4 regions of the Shinella sp. Sh6 genome follow, and region 1 is predicted to be linked to each of the others. Evidence: predicted binding sites of a transcription regulator. Region 1 holds the regulator's gene; each other region holds the start of a gene.
The links. The regulator LexA, encoded in region 1, represses DNA repair genes until DNA is damaged. The targets are predictions, from matches to a motif close to TGTTCNNNNTGTGTTCNG.
Positions count from the first base shown of each region.

Region 2: a site for LexA is predicted at 2,515-2,532, ahead of recA (recombinase RecA). Genes of this name have one in related genera too.
Region 3: a site for LexA is predicted at 2,292-2,309, ahead of ACZ5TO_RS05880 (DNA polymerase IV). Genes of this name have one in related genera too.
Region 4: a site for LexA is predicted at 2,439-2,456, ahead of ACZ5TO_RS03050 (PA0069 family radical SAM protein). Genes of this name have one in related genera too.

Region 1 is NZ_AP044005.1:1,571,654-1,575,069, forward strand. It holds gene ACZ5TO_RS07745 (ComEC/Rec2 family competence protein) at 1-851, shown strand, start outside; gene lexA (transcriptional repressor LexA) at 842-1,564, opposite strand; gene ACZ5TO_RS07755 (molybdopterin molybdotransferase MoeA) at 1,660-2,883, opposite strand; gene moaC (cyclic pyranopterin monophosphate synthase MoaC) at 2,883-3,380, opposite strand; gene trpC (indole-3-glycerol phosphate synthase TrpC) at 3,380-3,416, opposite strand, start outside.
Region 2 is NZ_AP044005.1:1,755,708-1,759,123, forward strand. It holds gene alaS (alanine--tRNA ligase) at 1-989, opposite strand, end outside; gene recA (recombinase RecA) at 1,303-2,388, opposite strand; gene ACZ5TO_RS08670 (carbohydrate kinase family protein) at 2,617-3,416, shown strand, end outside.
Region 3 is NZ_AP044005.1:1,219,912-1,223,327, forward strand. It holds gene ACZ5TO_RS05875 (L,D-transpeptidase family protein) at 1-808, opposite strand, end outside; gene ACZ5TO_RS05880 (DNA polymerase IV) at 941-2,287, opposite strand; gene ACZ5TO_RS05885 (DUF3572 domain-containing protein) at 2,415-2,714, opposite strand; gene ACZ5TO_RS05890 (response regulator) at 2,856-3,227, shown strand; gene ACZ5TO_RS05895 (PleD family two-component system response regulator) at 3,243-3,416, shown strand, end outside.
Region 4 is NZ_AP044005.1:649,857-653,272, forward strand. It holds gene ACZ5TO_RS03040 (F0F1 ATP synthase subunit B) at 1-178, shown strand, start outside; gene ACZ5TO_RS03045 (ribonuclease HII) at 427-1,095, opposite strand; gene ACZ5TO_RS03050 (PA0069 family radical SAM protein) at 1,222-2,379, opposite strand; gene ACZ5TO_RS03055 (glycosyltransferase family protein) at 2,699-3,214, shown strand; gene moaB (molybdenum cofactor biosynthesis protein B) at 3,215-3,416, opposite strand, start outside.

The sequences.
Region 1 (3,416 bases):
TCGAATGGATGATCGCGCTCTCGGCATGGGTGGCCGGCTGGAAGGGCGAGATCGTCACCGGCCGCATCCCGCTTGCCGCTTTCCTGCTGATCGCCCTCGGCGGCGGCCTCGTCTGCCTCCTGCGCACGCGGCTTCGCCATGCCGGAACGGCGCTCGCCCTCCTCGGCCTCGTCCTTGCCTTCCGGACCGATGGGCGGGCGCCTGAAGTGCTCGTATCGGAGGACGGCCGGCTCGTCGCCATATTGGGAAAGGAAAGCGTATCGACGAACCGCGCGCGGCCGCCGGATTTCATCTGGTCGCAATGGCGAAGGGCGCTGCGACTCGCCGATCCGCAAAAGCCAGCCCTGCGCAGGACCGCGGGCCTTGCCGTGGAGGACACCTCGAAGCCCGAGGTCACCGGCAAAAGGCCGCGCCGAAAGGCCGACCGCGAAAAGGCAGGAACGGCAATGGCGTCCGCCCTTGCCGCAGCAAGAAGCAGCAACGCCTTCGTCTGCGAGGCGAAAGCCTTCTGCGCCGCGGTCTCGCCCAGCGGCTGGCGGATCGTCGCGCTGGAGGACACGGCCTTCCTCGGCACGGCCTGCGATGCCGCAGACCTCGTCGTCGTGCCCTATGCCCTGAGGCTTGACGCCTGCCGCTCCGGCGCAAGGCTGGTGACGGCGCGGCATCTGCGCCGGAGCGGCGCATTGGAGATCGGGCCAGCGACCGGGCCGGAAGCATCAAGCCTTGCGCAGGCCCATGTCACGCAGGCGGTGGAAAGCGTCGACCGCCCCTGGTCGCGTCATCGCACCTACGATTGGCGCACCGGCCGCTTCGAGCCTCCGGCAAGCGGGCAGGCGGAGGATCAGTTGTAACGGCGGATGAGGCCGACGAGTTTGCCCTGGATCTTCACGCGGTCCGGGCCGAAAATGCGGGTCTCGTAGGCCGGGTTGGCGGCTTCGAGCGCGATGGAGGCGCCCTTGCGGCGGAAGCGCTTCAGCGTCGCTTCCTCGTCGTCGACAAGCGCCACGATGATCTCGCCCGGATTGGCGGTGCTGCCATTGCGGATGATGACCGTGTCGCCGTCGAGGATGCCGGCCTCGATCATCGAATCGCCGCGCACTTCCAGCGCATAATGGTCGCCGCTGCCGATCATCTCGGCGGGCACAGTGATGTCGTGCGTGTTGTTCTGGATGGCCGAGATCGGCACGCCGGCGGCAATGCGCCCCATGACGGGCACCGAAACGGATGTGGAAATCTCCGGCACGGCCGGCGTGCGCGCGGCGGGAGCGGCCGGCGCCTGCTGCTTGCCCCGGCTTCCCTCGATGACGGAGGGGGAGAAGCCGCGACGGGGCTGGAGGCTCGTCGAATAGGCCTCGGGCAGCTTGATGACCTCCAGCGCCCGCGCCCGGTTGGGAAGGCGGCGGATGAAGCCGCGCTCCTCGAGCGCCGTGATGAGGCGGTGGATGCCCGATTTCGACGCCAGGTCCAGCGCGTCCTTCATCTCGTCGAAGGATGGAGGAATGCCCGATTCCTTCATACGCTCATGGATGAACAGGAGGAGTTCCTGTTGTTTGCGCGTCAGCATGGCATCCCCGTTGAGAATCGTGAAACAAATCCAGAACAGACACTATCCGTTCCGCATGTGTTCCGCAAGGGCTTCCTGAACAATAATATGACTGTTCAGGCCTCGGGATCGCGCAGGAGCAGGACGTCGCAGGGGCTGCCGGCGGGCACGGCAGGCGCGCCCGGCGGGCGCACGAGCAGGCCTTCCGCCGCGGCGAAGATCTTCATCATTGACGAATCCTGCCTGTCGAACGGCGTGACGGAGAGCGCGCCGGAGGCAGTGCGCTCGACACGCGCGCGGACATAATCCTGCCGGTGGTCGTTTTCTCCGAGCGGAACGGCGGTGACGGCGGGGCACAGGCGGCTGCGGGCGGGAAGATGCGCCAGACGCCGCACGAGCGGCTCGAGGAAGAGCAGCGAGCAGACGAGGCTGGACACGGGATTGCCCGGCAGGCCGACGACGCGGATATCGCCGAGCCGGCCGACCATCAGCGGCTTTCCGGGGCGCATGGCAATGCGCCAGAAGTCGAGTTCCATGCCGGCTTCGCCAAGCACGGGCCGAACGAGGTCGAAATCGCCGACCGAAGCGCCGCCGAGCGTCACCAGCACGTCGATGTCGCGCGAAAGCGCCTCGCGCACCGCGGCGAGGATGGCCTCCCTGTCGTCGGCGACGATGCCGAGGTCGATCACCTCCGCGCCCGCCTCGCGCGCAAGGGCCGCGACGCCGTAGGTGTTGGAGGCGACGATCTGGCTTTCGCCGGGCGGCGTGCCGGGGCGCACGAGCTCGTCGCCGGTCGCCAGCAGCGCGACGCGGGGGCGGGCATAGACCGTCAGGTCCGGATGGTTCATCGCCGCGGCGACCGTCAGGCGGCCGGCATCGAGGACGTCGCCGGCCTTCAGCACGATCTCGCCTTCGGAGAAATCCTGCCCGCGCGGGCGGATGTGGCGGCCTTTCGGCGTCAGGAAGGTCGTGCGGATGCGGCCGTCCTCCAGCACTTCGGCATCCTCCTGGAGAAGGACGGTATCGGCGAAGGCGGGCAGCGGCGCGCCGGTGAAGATGCGCACGGCCTCGCCCGGGCCGGCCGTTCCCGCGAAGGCGTGTCCGGCGGAAGAGGTGCCCGCGACCTTGAGCACCGAGCCGAGCTCGGCGATATCGGCATGGCGGACGGCATAGCCGTCCATCGCGGAATTGTCGAAGGGCGGCTGGGTGAGGCGGGCTGCCACGTCGCGGGCGAGCACGCGGCCGGCGGCCTCGTGCAGCGCGACCGTCTCCGTCCGCTCCACCGGCCTTGCGGCGGAAAGCAGGCGCTCCAGCGCATCGGCGACGGGAAGCAGCGCCATCAGGCCTTCGCCCCGCGCCTGTAATCGCCCGAGCGGCCGCCGGACTTTTCGAGAAGGCGGATGCCGCCGATCTCCATTTCGCGGTCGGCGGCCTTGGCCATGTCGTAGATGGTGAGGCATGCGACGCTGACGGCTGTCAGCGCCTCCATCTCCACGCCGGTGCGGCCGGTGAGCTTGGCCATCGCCTCGACGCGAAGGCCGGGCAGGGCGCGATCCTCGCGGATCTCCACCGTCACCTTGGTCAGCATCAGCGGATGGCAGAGGGGGATGAGGCTCGACGTCTGCTTGGCGGCCATGATGCCGGCAAGGCGCGCCGTGCCGATCACGTCGCCCTTCTTGGCGTCGCCCTTGAGGATGAGGTCGAGCGTTGCCGGCGCCATGCGGATGAAGCCTTCGGCAAGGGCGATGCGTACGGTCTCCGTCTTGTCGCCGACATCGACCATGTGCGCCTCGCCCGAGGCGCCTATATGGGTGAGCGTGCGGGTGTCTTCCGCCATCATTCCGCCGCCAGCATGCCGGCATCGCCCGTCAGC
Region 2 (3,416 bases), 180 kb from region 1:
AGCGTCGGCAGCAACTTCCACATCAGCGGCTCCTTGGCGCCGAGCAGCTGGGCGTGGCGCATGGCGCGGCGCATGATGCGGCGCAGCACATAGCCGCGGCCGTCCTTGGCCGGCAGCACGCCGTCGGCAATCAGGAAGGCGGAGGAACGCAGGTGGTCGGCGATGACGCGGTGGCTGGCGCGCGCCTCGCCCTCGGCCGGAACGCCGGTCGCCTCGACCGAGGCCTCGATCAGCGCGCGGAAGAGGTCGATGTCATAGTTGTCGTGCTTGCCCTGGAGGAGCGCGGCGATACGCTCGAGGCCCATGCCGGTGTCGATGGACGGACGCGGCAGGTCGACGCGCTCTTCCTTCGTCAACTGCTCGAACTGCATGAAGACGAGGTTCCAGATCTCGATGAAGCGGTCGCCGTCCTCTTCCGGCGAGCCGGGCGGGCCGCCCCAGATGTGGTCGCCGTGGTCGTAGAAGATTTCCGAACAGGGGCCGCACGGGCCGGTATCGCCCATCGCCCAGAAATTGTCGCTGGTCGGGATGCGGATGATGCGGTCGTCGGAAAGGCCGGCGATCTTCTTCCAGAGGTCGAAAGCCTGGTCGTCCGTGTGGTAGACGGTGACGAGCAGCCGCGTCCTGTCGATGCCGAATTCCTTCGTGATCAGATTCCAGGCAAGCTCGATCGCGCGCTCCTTGAAGTAGTCGCCGAAGGAGAAGTTGCCGAGCATCTCGAAGAAGGTGTGGTGGCGCGCGGTATAGCCGACATTGTCGAGGTCGTTGTGCTTGCCGCCGGCGCGCACGCATTTCTGCGCGGTGACCGCCGTGGAATAGGGACGCGTCTCCAGGCCGGTGAAGACGTTCTTGAACTGCACCATGCCGGCATTGGTGAACATTAGGGTCGGGTCGTTGCGCGGCACGAGCGGACTGGACGGCACGACCTCGTGTCCGTTCTTTCGGAAATAGTCGAGAAAAGTCGACCGGATCTCATTCACGCCGCTCATATCGCGTCCTTCATCTTGCCCTGCGCACGCCGGTGGCCGGCGCGTCATCCACCCAATGTCACGTTCAGCAGATGCGAAATCGCCCCGCCGGCCGGAGTGCCCGCCGGAGGCCGCTCGGGGCCATCCATCCGCGAATTCCGTCGAAGTTGCGCGCGCCTGCCGACAGCCTTCCCAAAAAGGCCGGAAACCCCGGGCGCGCGCGCGAACCCAAGGCTTTTATCGCCCGCCTCGGCACCTGTCCAGACACCAAAAAACCGGCCTTTCGCGAAGAAGAGGCCGGTCTTTCGAGTTTTTCACCACCGTTGCGCGGCGATTACACTTCGCCGTCGCTGCCGTCGTTCGGATCCGGCCCGCCGTTTTCCAGGAAGCGGTCGGCGATGAGGCCGGCATTCTGGCGCAGCGCCGTCTCGATCTCGCGGGCGAGATCCGGGTTGTCGCGCAGGAACGTCTTGGCGTTCTCGCGGCCCTGGCCGAGGCGCTGGCTGTTGTAGGAGAACCAGGCGCCCGATTTCTCGACGATGCCGGCCTTGACGCCGAGGTCGATGAGCTCGCCCGTCTTGGACACGCCCTCTCCGTACATGATATCGAACTCGACCTGCTTGAAGGGCGGGGCCATCTTGTTCTTGACGACCTTGACGCGGGTCTGGTTGCCGATCACCTCGTCGCGCTCCTTGACGGCGCCGATGCGGCGGATGTCGAGGCGGACGGAGGCGTAGAACTTCAGCGCGTTGCCGCCGGTCGTCACCTCCGGCGAACCGTAGACGACGCCGATCTTCATGCGGATCTGGTTGATGAAGATGACCATCGTGTTGGACTTGGAGATGGACGCCGTCAGCTTGCGCAGCGCCTGGCTCATCAGGCGGGCCTGGAGGCCGGGCAGGCTCTCGCCCATCTCGCCCTCGATTTCGGCGCGCGGCGTAAGCGCTGCGACCGAGTCGACGACCAGCACGTCGATGGCGCCGGAGCGCACCAGCGTATCGGTGATCTCGAGCGCCTGCTCGCCGGTGTCCGGCTGCGAGATCAGCAGGTTTTCAAGGTCGACGCCGAGCTTGCGGGCATAGACCGGATCGAGCGCGTGTTCGGCATCGACGAAGGCGCAGATGCCGCCCTTCTTCTGGGATTCGGCGATGGTCTGCAGCGCCAGCGTCGTCTTGCCCGAGCTTTCCGGCCCGTAGATCTCGATGATGCGGCCCTTCGGCAGGCCGCCGATGCCGAGCGCGACGTCGAGGCTGAGCGAACCCGTCGAGACCGTCTCGACCTCGATCACGCTGTCCTTGCCGCCGAGCTTCATGATGGAGCCCTTGCCGAACGAGCGCTCGATCTGGGAGAGAGCCGCTTCGAGTGCCTTGCTTTTATCCACTGTTTTATCCTCTACGAGCCGCAAAGTGTTCTGTGCCATTTGGTCCACCTTTAGGTTATTGAAGCAAGACAGGCAACGAAGCCGCCGATGAAAGCTATGTACACATTTTGTTCTCGTTTTGCAAGGTACCATCATCCATTTGAATGGATTTGTGAATCGAGTGCGTGTTCTATTTTCGTTTCCGGTGGATGAAACAGGCGGGCGAACAGGTCCGGAACCCCTGCCGCGGCGGGCGTTCGGGGCCGAATCGGCGCATAGAGGATGACGATGACGGGTAGCAGGATACTGGTGCTGGGCGGCGCCCATGTGGACAGGCGCGGGCGCATCGCCGGCGAGACGGCGCCGGGGGCGAGCAATCCGGGAACGTGGTTCGTGGAGGCGGGCGGCGGCGCGTTCAACGCGGCGCGCAACCTCGCCCGGCTCGGCCACCGCGTGCGGCTCGTCTCGCCGCGCGGCGGGGATGCGGACGGCGATATCGTGACGGCGGCGGCGGAAGCGGCGGGCGTCGAGGACACGCCCTTCGTCTTCCTCGACCGCGCAACGCCGAGCTATACCGCGATCATCGAGCGGGACGGCAACCTCGTCATCGCGCTCGCCGACATGGAGCTCTACCGGCTGTTCTCGCCGCGCCGCCTGCAGCAGCGGGCGATGCGCGAGGCGATGGCGGAGGCCGATGTCATCCTCACCGACGCCAACCTGCCGGCCGAAACGCTTGCCGCGATCGCCCGGGCTGCGACGTCCTTGCGGCTGCCGCTCGCCGGCATCGCCATCTCGCCGGCGAAGGTCGTGCGGTTCAGGGAAAACCTTTCCGCCCTCGCCTTCCTCTTCATGAACGAGGCGGAGGCCCGCACGCTGACAGGCGCTTCGCCGGAGGACCCGGCCGACTGGCCGAAGGCGCTGCGCGAAGCGGGACTTTCCGCAGGCGTGGTGACACGCGGCGGCCGGGGCGTCGTCGCCTTCGACGAGACGGGCGCCGCCCTCGTCGTGCCGCCGGATATCCCCGCGCTCGGCGACGTCACCGGGGCGGGCGATTCGCTCGCCTCCGGTTTCCTCAGCGCCTGGGCCCG
Region 3 (3,416 bases), 350 kb from region 1:
TGAGCTCCGGCGTCACCATGCCGTCCTCCTTCAGGCCTTCGGCAAGCTGGAAGGCGCGGATGGCGGCGACAGTCTGCCTGCCGTGGCTGCCGTCCGGCACGCCGGCATCGTAGCCGAGATCGTTCAGCAGCGTCTGCAGGTCGAGCAGCCTTTCGCGCTCGCCGCGGCGGGTGATGAGGATGCGGATCGGGTCTTCTTCCGTCGGGTGCACGGTCGGGGTCTCGATCACCGGCTTCGGGTCGGTCATCGCCACTTCGACGCTTTTGTCGCCGGCCTCGATGAGGGCGGGGCGCAGGCCCGCGTCGGAGAGGAGCGGCGTATCCGGCACGACGATGGAAGGCTTGAAGAGGGCGGAATGCACGATGCGCTGCGGGGTAAGCTCGCGGTCGCTGATCAGTACATGCGCGCCGCGGCGGGTGACGGAGAACAGCGTTTTCGCAAAATCGTTCGGCATGCGCACGCAGCCGTGCGAGGCCGGATAGGAGGGCACGCTGCCCGATGCGTGCAGGGCGATGCCCGACCAGGTGAGCCGCTGCATGAAGGGCATCGGCGCGCTGTCGTAGATGTTGGAGAAATGCGTGCGCTTCTTTTCGAGGATGGAGAAGATGCCGGTCGGCGTCGCATGGCCCGCCTTGCCGGTGGAAACGCGGGAGGTCGCCACGACCACGCCGCCGTCATAGACCTTCAATTGCTGCTGATCCTTCGACACCACGATCTGGAGCGGACCTTCGAGCGTGCCGGCAAGCGCGGTGCCGCAACTCAGCATCAGGCCCACGATGCTTATGCCAGTGGCGAGGCGAAACTTCATGTTACCCATCCGTACGCAATACAAACCGGCCGAAAGCCTAGCGCATCTGGTTTAAGGAAGGCTTGATGCGGCCGTGGCGGCGGGCCGGTCTGTGCCATCCCGATGCAGTCAGGAACGCTGGTCCGCCGGGTTTTATTCGGCCGGTTCCTCGTCCCTGCCGCTGGATTTCAGGGTCAACTTTCCGTGAAAGCGCTCCGGGCCCGACTTGCCGAAGGTATAGCCGGTCTCCACGCTCGCCTTGCCGAACTTGTCGCGCAGCGTGTTCATGGCCGCCTCGGCGGCGGCCCGGCGCGCGGCGGCGGGATCGACGAGGTCCGGCGGATCGGCGCGGCCGGGGTCGGTGAGGTCGCTGACGCCGATGCCGATCAGGCGGTATTTCGTGCCGTCCGCCTCCTTGCGCAGGAGCTCCATGCCGGTGCGGAAGATCCTGTCGGCGAGCATCGTCGGGTCTTCCAGCTTGCGGTTGCGGGTGCGGCCCTTGAAGTCGGCGGTCTTCAGCTTGAGGACGACGGTGTGGCCGGCGATGCCGGACTTGCGCAGGCGCGTCGCCACCTTCTCGCTGAGGCGGCGCAGATGCGCAACGAGGTCGTCATAGCGCGAGATGTCGTCGAAGAAGGTGGTTTCCGCCGAAACGCTTTTTGCCGGATCGTTGGGGTGCACCTCGCGGTCGTCCTGCCCGCGCGAGAGATGGAAGAGCCGCTTGCCCATGATGCCGTAGCGGCGCATCAGGTCGGTTTCCTCCATGGTCTGGAGCTGGCCGACGGTGCGGATGCCGTCGCGCTCCAGCGTCTCGGCAAAGGCCTTGCCGACGCCCCAGATGAGGCGCACCGGCTTGTCGCGCAGGAAATCCAGCGCCTCGGCGGCGCCGATGACGGAAAAGCCGCGCGGCTTGTTGAGATCGGAGGCGACCTTGGCGAGGAACTTGCAATAGGAAAGGCCGATGGAGATGGTGATGCCGACTTCCCTCTCCACCCGCTGGGCGAAGCGCGCGAGCACGCGGGCAGGGGGATCGTGGTGCAGCCGCTCCGTGCCTTTCAATTCGAGGAAGGCTTCATCGATGGACAAAGGCTGCACGAGCGGCGTCAGGTCCTGCATCATGGTGCGGACCTGCCGGCCGACGGCGACATATTTCTCCATGTCCGGCTTGATGACCACGGCGTTCGGGCAGGCTTCCAGCGCCTTGAACATCGGCATGGCCGAGCGCACGCCGTGGATGCGGGCGATATAGCAGGCGGTGGAGACGACGCCGCGCTTTCCCCCGCCGATGATGACGGGCTTGTCGGCAAGCTCCGGATTGTCGCGCTTCTCGATCGCCGCATAGAAGGCGTCGCAGTCGATATGGGCGAGCGTCAGGTCGTTGAGTTCGTCGTGGTAGACGAGGCGCGGGCTGCCGCAGGCCCGGCAACGCCGCAGGCCGGCAGGCTGCCCGGCAAGGCAGTCGCGGCAAAAGCCCGGAAAGCGCGTGGCGGCAACGGTCATGACCTGGAACAAATATTGAACATCGCGACATTAGCGCCTAAATTCATGAGTCTCAATAGTCATGGAAGGCGCAGAGCATGGCGATGCACAGGCAGAAAGCCTGCCGGGATTCGCCCCGGGCGCGGGCTCAGAAATCGGCCCCGCCCGGCGGCCCGGCAAGGCGCGCATGGGCGGCGACGACCGCCTCGGGCGCAATGCCCGTCGCCGCGCTGAAGGAAAGCAGCGTCGGCTCGTGGCCCATCAGGAATTCGACAAGGCCGGCAAGGAAGCCCGGATCGTTCACCGCGCCCCGCACCTCCGCGGGCGTGACGCCGGTGAGCGAAAGGAAGCGGGAGAGCAGCTCCGGCTCGCCGGCAAGCCAGCCGAGGATGGAGACGGCGACAGCCTCCGCGTCTTCACCCGCGGTTGTATCTTTCTGGCTTTTCATCGTTTTTCCTCGGGAAATTTACCTTTTAATCAACCAAGTGACGCTAACGTGGCTGCGGTCGGGCTGGGTGATTTCGGCTTTGCCGCAACTTATCTATCTCCCGGACGGTTGCAAGGCCGGCGAGAGGAACAGGGACGCACGATGCCCAAACAGGTCATGATTGTCGAGGACAACGAGCTGAACATGAAGCTCTTCCGGGACCTCATCGAGGCATCCGGCTATGCGACCATCCAGACCCGGAACGGTATGGAAGCCCTTGATCTTGCGCGCAAATATCGCCCCGACCTGATCCTGATGGACATTCAGCTCCCCGAGGTCTCGGGCCTCGAGGTCACCAAGTGGCTGAAGGAGGACGACGAGCTCCACGTCATTCCCGTGATCGCCGTCACGGCCTTCGCGATGAAGGGCGACGAGGAGCGCATCCGCCAGGGCGGCTGCGAGGCCTATGTCTCCAAGCCCATTTCGGTGCCGAAGTTCATCGAGACCATCAAGACCTATCTCGGGGACGCGTAAGGCGGGGGCAGCAGAATGACGGCACGCATCCTCGTCGTCGACGACATTCCGGCCAATGTGAAGCTGCTCGAAGCGCGGCTGCTGGCGGAATATTTCGACGTGCTGACGGCCGAGAACGGCTACGATGCCCTCTCCATCTGCGAGCGCACGCAGGTCGACCTCATCCTGCTCGACATCATGATGCCGGGC
Region 4 (3,416 bases), 920 kb from region 1:
GCTCTCCGAGCAGAAGATCAAGCAGGCGGAAGCCGACGCGATCAACGCCGTGCGCGCCGCCGCCGTCGACCTTGCCGTCGCCGCCGCCGAGAAGGTCATCGCCGCCAAGGCCGATGCCGCGACCAGCAAGGCGCTCTTCGACAACGCGATCAGCGAAGTGAAGGCCCGCCTCAACTAAGCGGCGCCCTCATCGGACGATTTGAAAAAGGCCGGAGCGATCCGGCCTTTTTTGCGTCTGCGGGGTGGGGAGGCTGTGGCGGTGGATCCTCGGGTCAAGCCCGAGGATGACGGTGGGTGGGGAAGGACACCGGCCCATTGAACGGCGCGGAACGCCGTGCCGCCGCTTTTATCGCCAGACCTCTCTTCCATCGTCATCCTCGGGCTTGACCCGAGGATCCACGCCCTGCGGCACGCCGCCGCCGCACCTCACTCCTGCCGAAGCGGCCGAAAGCTCATGCGGTGCAGGCGGCAGGGCCCGATCGCCTCGATCGCCCGCCGGTGCACCTCGGTGGCGTAGCCGGCGTGGACGGCAAAGCCGTAGCCCGGGAAGGTGGCGTCGGCCCGTGCCATCATGCGGTCGCGCATCACCTTGGCGACGATGGAGGCGGCGGCGACGGAGAGCGAGCGGGCATCGCCCTTGACGACGGCGCGGCCCTCGCAGGCAAGGCCCGGCGGCACGTCGCGCCCGTCGGCGAGCACCAGCTTCGGCGCGACCTCCAGCCCCGCCACGGCCCGGCGCATGGCGTCGAGGCTCGCCTTGCGGATATCGATGACGTCGATCCGCCGCGACGAGCTGGAGGCGACGGAGACGAAGGCGCTCTGCATGATGAGGGCAAAGAGCGCCTCGCGCCGCGCGGCGCTGAGCTGCTTGGAATCGTTGAGGCCGGGCGGGATATTCTCCGGATCGAGTACCACGGCGGCAGCGACGACGGGGCCGGCGAGCGGCCCGCGGCCCGCCTCGTCCGTGCCGGCGACCGGCCAGATCCCACGATTGCGGGCGGCAAGCTCCATGGAGAAATCCGGCCCTTCGGGCAGGTCGAAAAGAAGGCGGGAATCGGAGGATGCGGGACGGGACATGCGGCGAACCTCGCACATCCATCCGATTCCCTGCAAGTCCTCCGGCAGGAGGCGGATGCCGGAGGAACGCCGGTCAGCGCGGGGAAGCGGACCGGAGATAGGGGCCGGGCGACGTCGCCCGGCCGATTTCATGGCGCGCCGTGCTCACAGCAGCGAGAGCTGCACGCCGCTGCCCGACGGCGGCACGAACTGGTCGACGGCGAGATTGCGGCGCGTGCGCGTCAGCTCCAGCCGCTTGGAGGCCATCTCGAAGCGGCGGGCGATCTGCCAGGCATAGGGGCCTGCGCCCTTCATGCGCTTGCCGAACTCGGCGTCGTAATCCTTGCCGCCGCGCATGGAGCGCACCAGCGACATGACATGGCGGTAGCGGTCGGGATAGTTGCGCAGCAGCCAGTCGCGGAAGAGGGGGCTCACCTCCAGCGGCAGGCGGAGCAGCACGTAGCTCGCCTCCAGCACCCCGGCCGCCTTGCCCGAATCCAGTACCCGCTCGATCTCGTGGTCGTTGAGGCCGGGAATGATCGGCGCCATCATGATGGCGGTCGGGATGCCCGCCTCCGAGAGCGCACGGATCGCCTCCAGCCGGCGCGGCGGCGTGGCGGCGCGCGGCTCCATGGTGCGGGCGAGCTTGCGGTCGAGCGTGGTGACGGAAAGGCCGACCCAGGCAAGCCCGCGCGCCGCCATGCGCGAGAGGATGTCGATGTCGCGCATGATGAGCGCCGACTTGGTGACGATGGAGACCGGATGGTTCGCCTTGTCCAGCACCTCGAGGATCTGGCGCATGATCCGCCATTCCTTCTCGATCGGCTGGTAGGGGTCCGTATTGGTGCCGATGGCGATGACGCGCGGCTTGTAGCCGGGCCTGGAAAGCTCCCGCTCTAAGAGTTTCGGCGCATCGGGCTTGGCAAAAAGCTTCGCCTCGAAATCGAGGCCGGCGGACAGGCCCATGAAGGCATGGGTCGGCCGGGCGAAGCAATAGATGCAGCCGTGCTCGCAGCCGCGATAGGGATTGATCGAGCGGTCGAAGGGAATGTCGGGCGATTCGTTGCGGGTGATGATGGCGCGCGGCTTTTCCACCTGCACTTCCGTGCGGAAGGGCGGCAGGTCCTCCAGCGTCTGCCAGCCGTCGTCGAACCCCTCGCGCGTCAGCGGCTCGAACCGGCCGGTGAAGTTCAGCCCGGCTCCCCGGCCGCGCCGGCGCTCCGTATCGACGCGCAGGCCCGTCTCGGCCAGCAACGCTTCGGCAACGTCCTTCGCATGGCCGGGCGCAAGCGCGCCCTGCCTGAGGCTTACAAGATCGTTCATGGCTGTCTCCGACGGGGCCATCCGCCCCGATTCAATGACTATATTCCTATCGCCGGAATGAGAACATTGCAAGAACAAAATTGGAGGGGCTTCTCGTGGAAGGCGCGGAAAACGGTATATGCCGCTTTGCCCCTCACCCTAACCCTCTCCCCGCAAGCGGGGCGAGGGGACGTGCCTGACGAGCAGATACTGTTTGAGGAAGCCGGCGCAACATACCCCTTCGCCCCGCTTGCGGGGAGAAGGTGCCGGCAGGCGGATGAGGGGCGGTCTTCATGGATGAGCCGATGACAAACCATGCTGCGATGCGGTAAGAGAGGCCATGCTGACGATCATCATGGAATGCCGGGACAACGAGGCGGAGCTGGCGCAGACGCTGTCGGTGCTCGTCGCCGGGGCCGTGGAAGGCCTCGTGCGCGACGTGATCGTGCTCGACCACGGCTCGCGCGACGGCTCGGCGACGGTGGCGGACGCAGCCGGCTGCCGCTTCCTCGATACGTGGGACCTTGCCGATGTGCTGGGCTCGGCGCGCGGCGACTGGCTGCTGCTGCTGGAGCCCGGCGCGCGGCCGCTTTCCGGCTGGGTGGAGGCGATCGCCGATCACGTCGCCGCCCATCCTGGCCCGGCCCGGTTCCGCGGCGCGCGCAAGCGGCCGTTCCTGCAGCGGCTCGGGCAGAGGCTGCCGCTCGAAGAGGGATATCTCGTTACGAAGCGGCAGGCCGCCGACGCGGCGCGGCCGGGCATGGGGCTTGCCGGACTTGCGGCAGGGGCGAAGGTGCGGATGCTGCCCGCCGAGATCGCGCCGGCCTGGGCGACGCGGGCGCTGCGCGCCGGCTGATCAGCCGGCCGAGCGCTTCAGGTGCTCGTCGAGGCGCGGCATGATCTCCACGAAATTGCAGGGCATGTGGCGATAGTCGAGCTGCGCCTTCAGGATGCCGTCCCAGGCGTCCTTGCAGGCGCCCGGCGAGCCGGGCAGCACGAAGACGAAGGTGGCGTTGAGCACGCCACCCGTCGCGCGCGACTGGATCGTCGACGTGCCG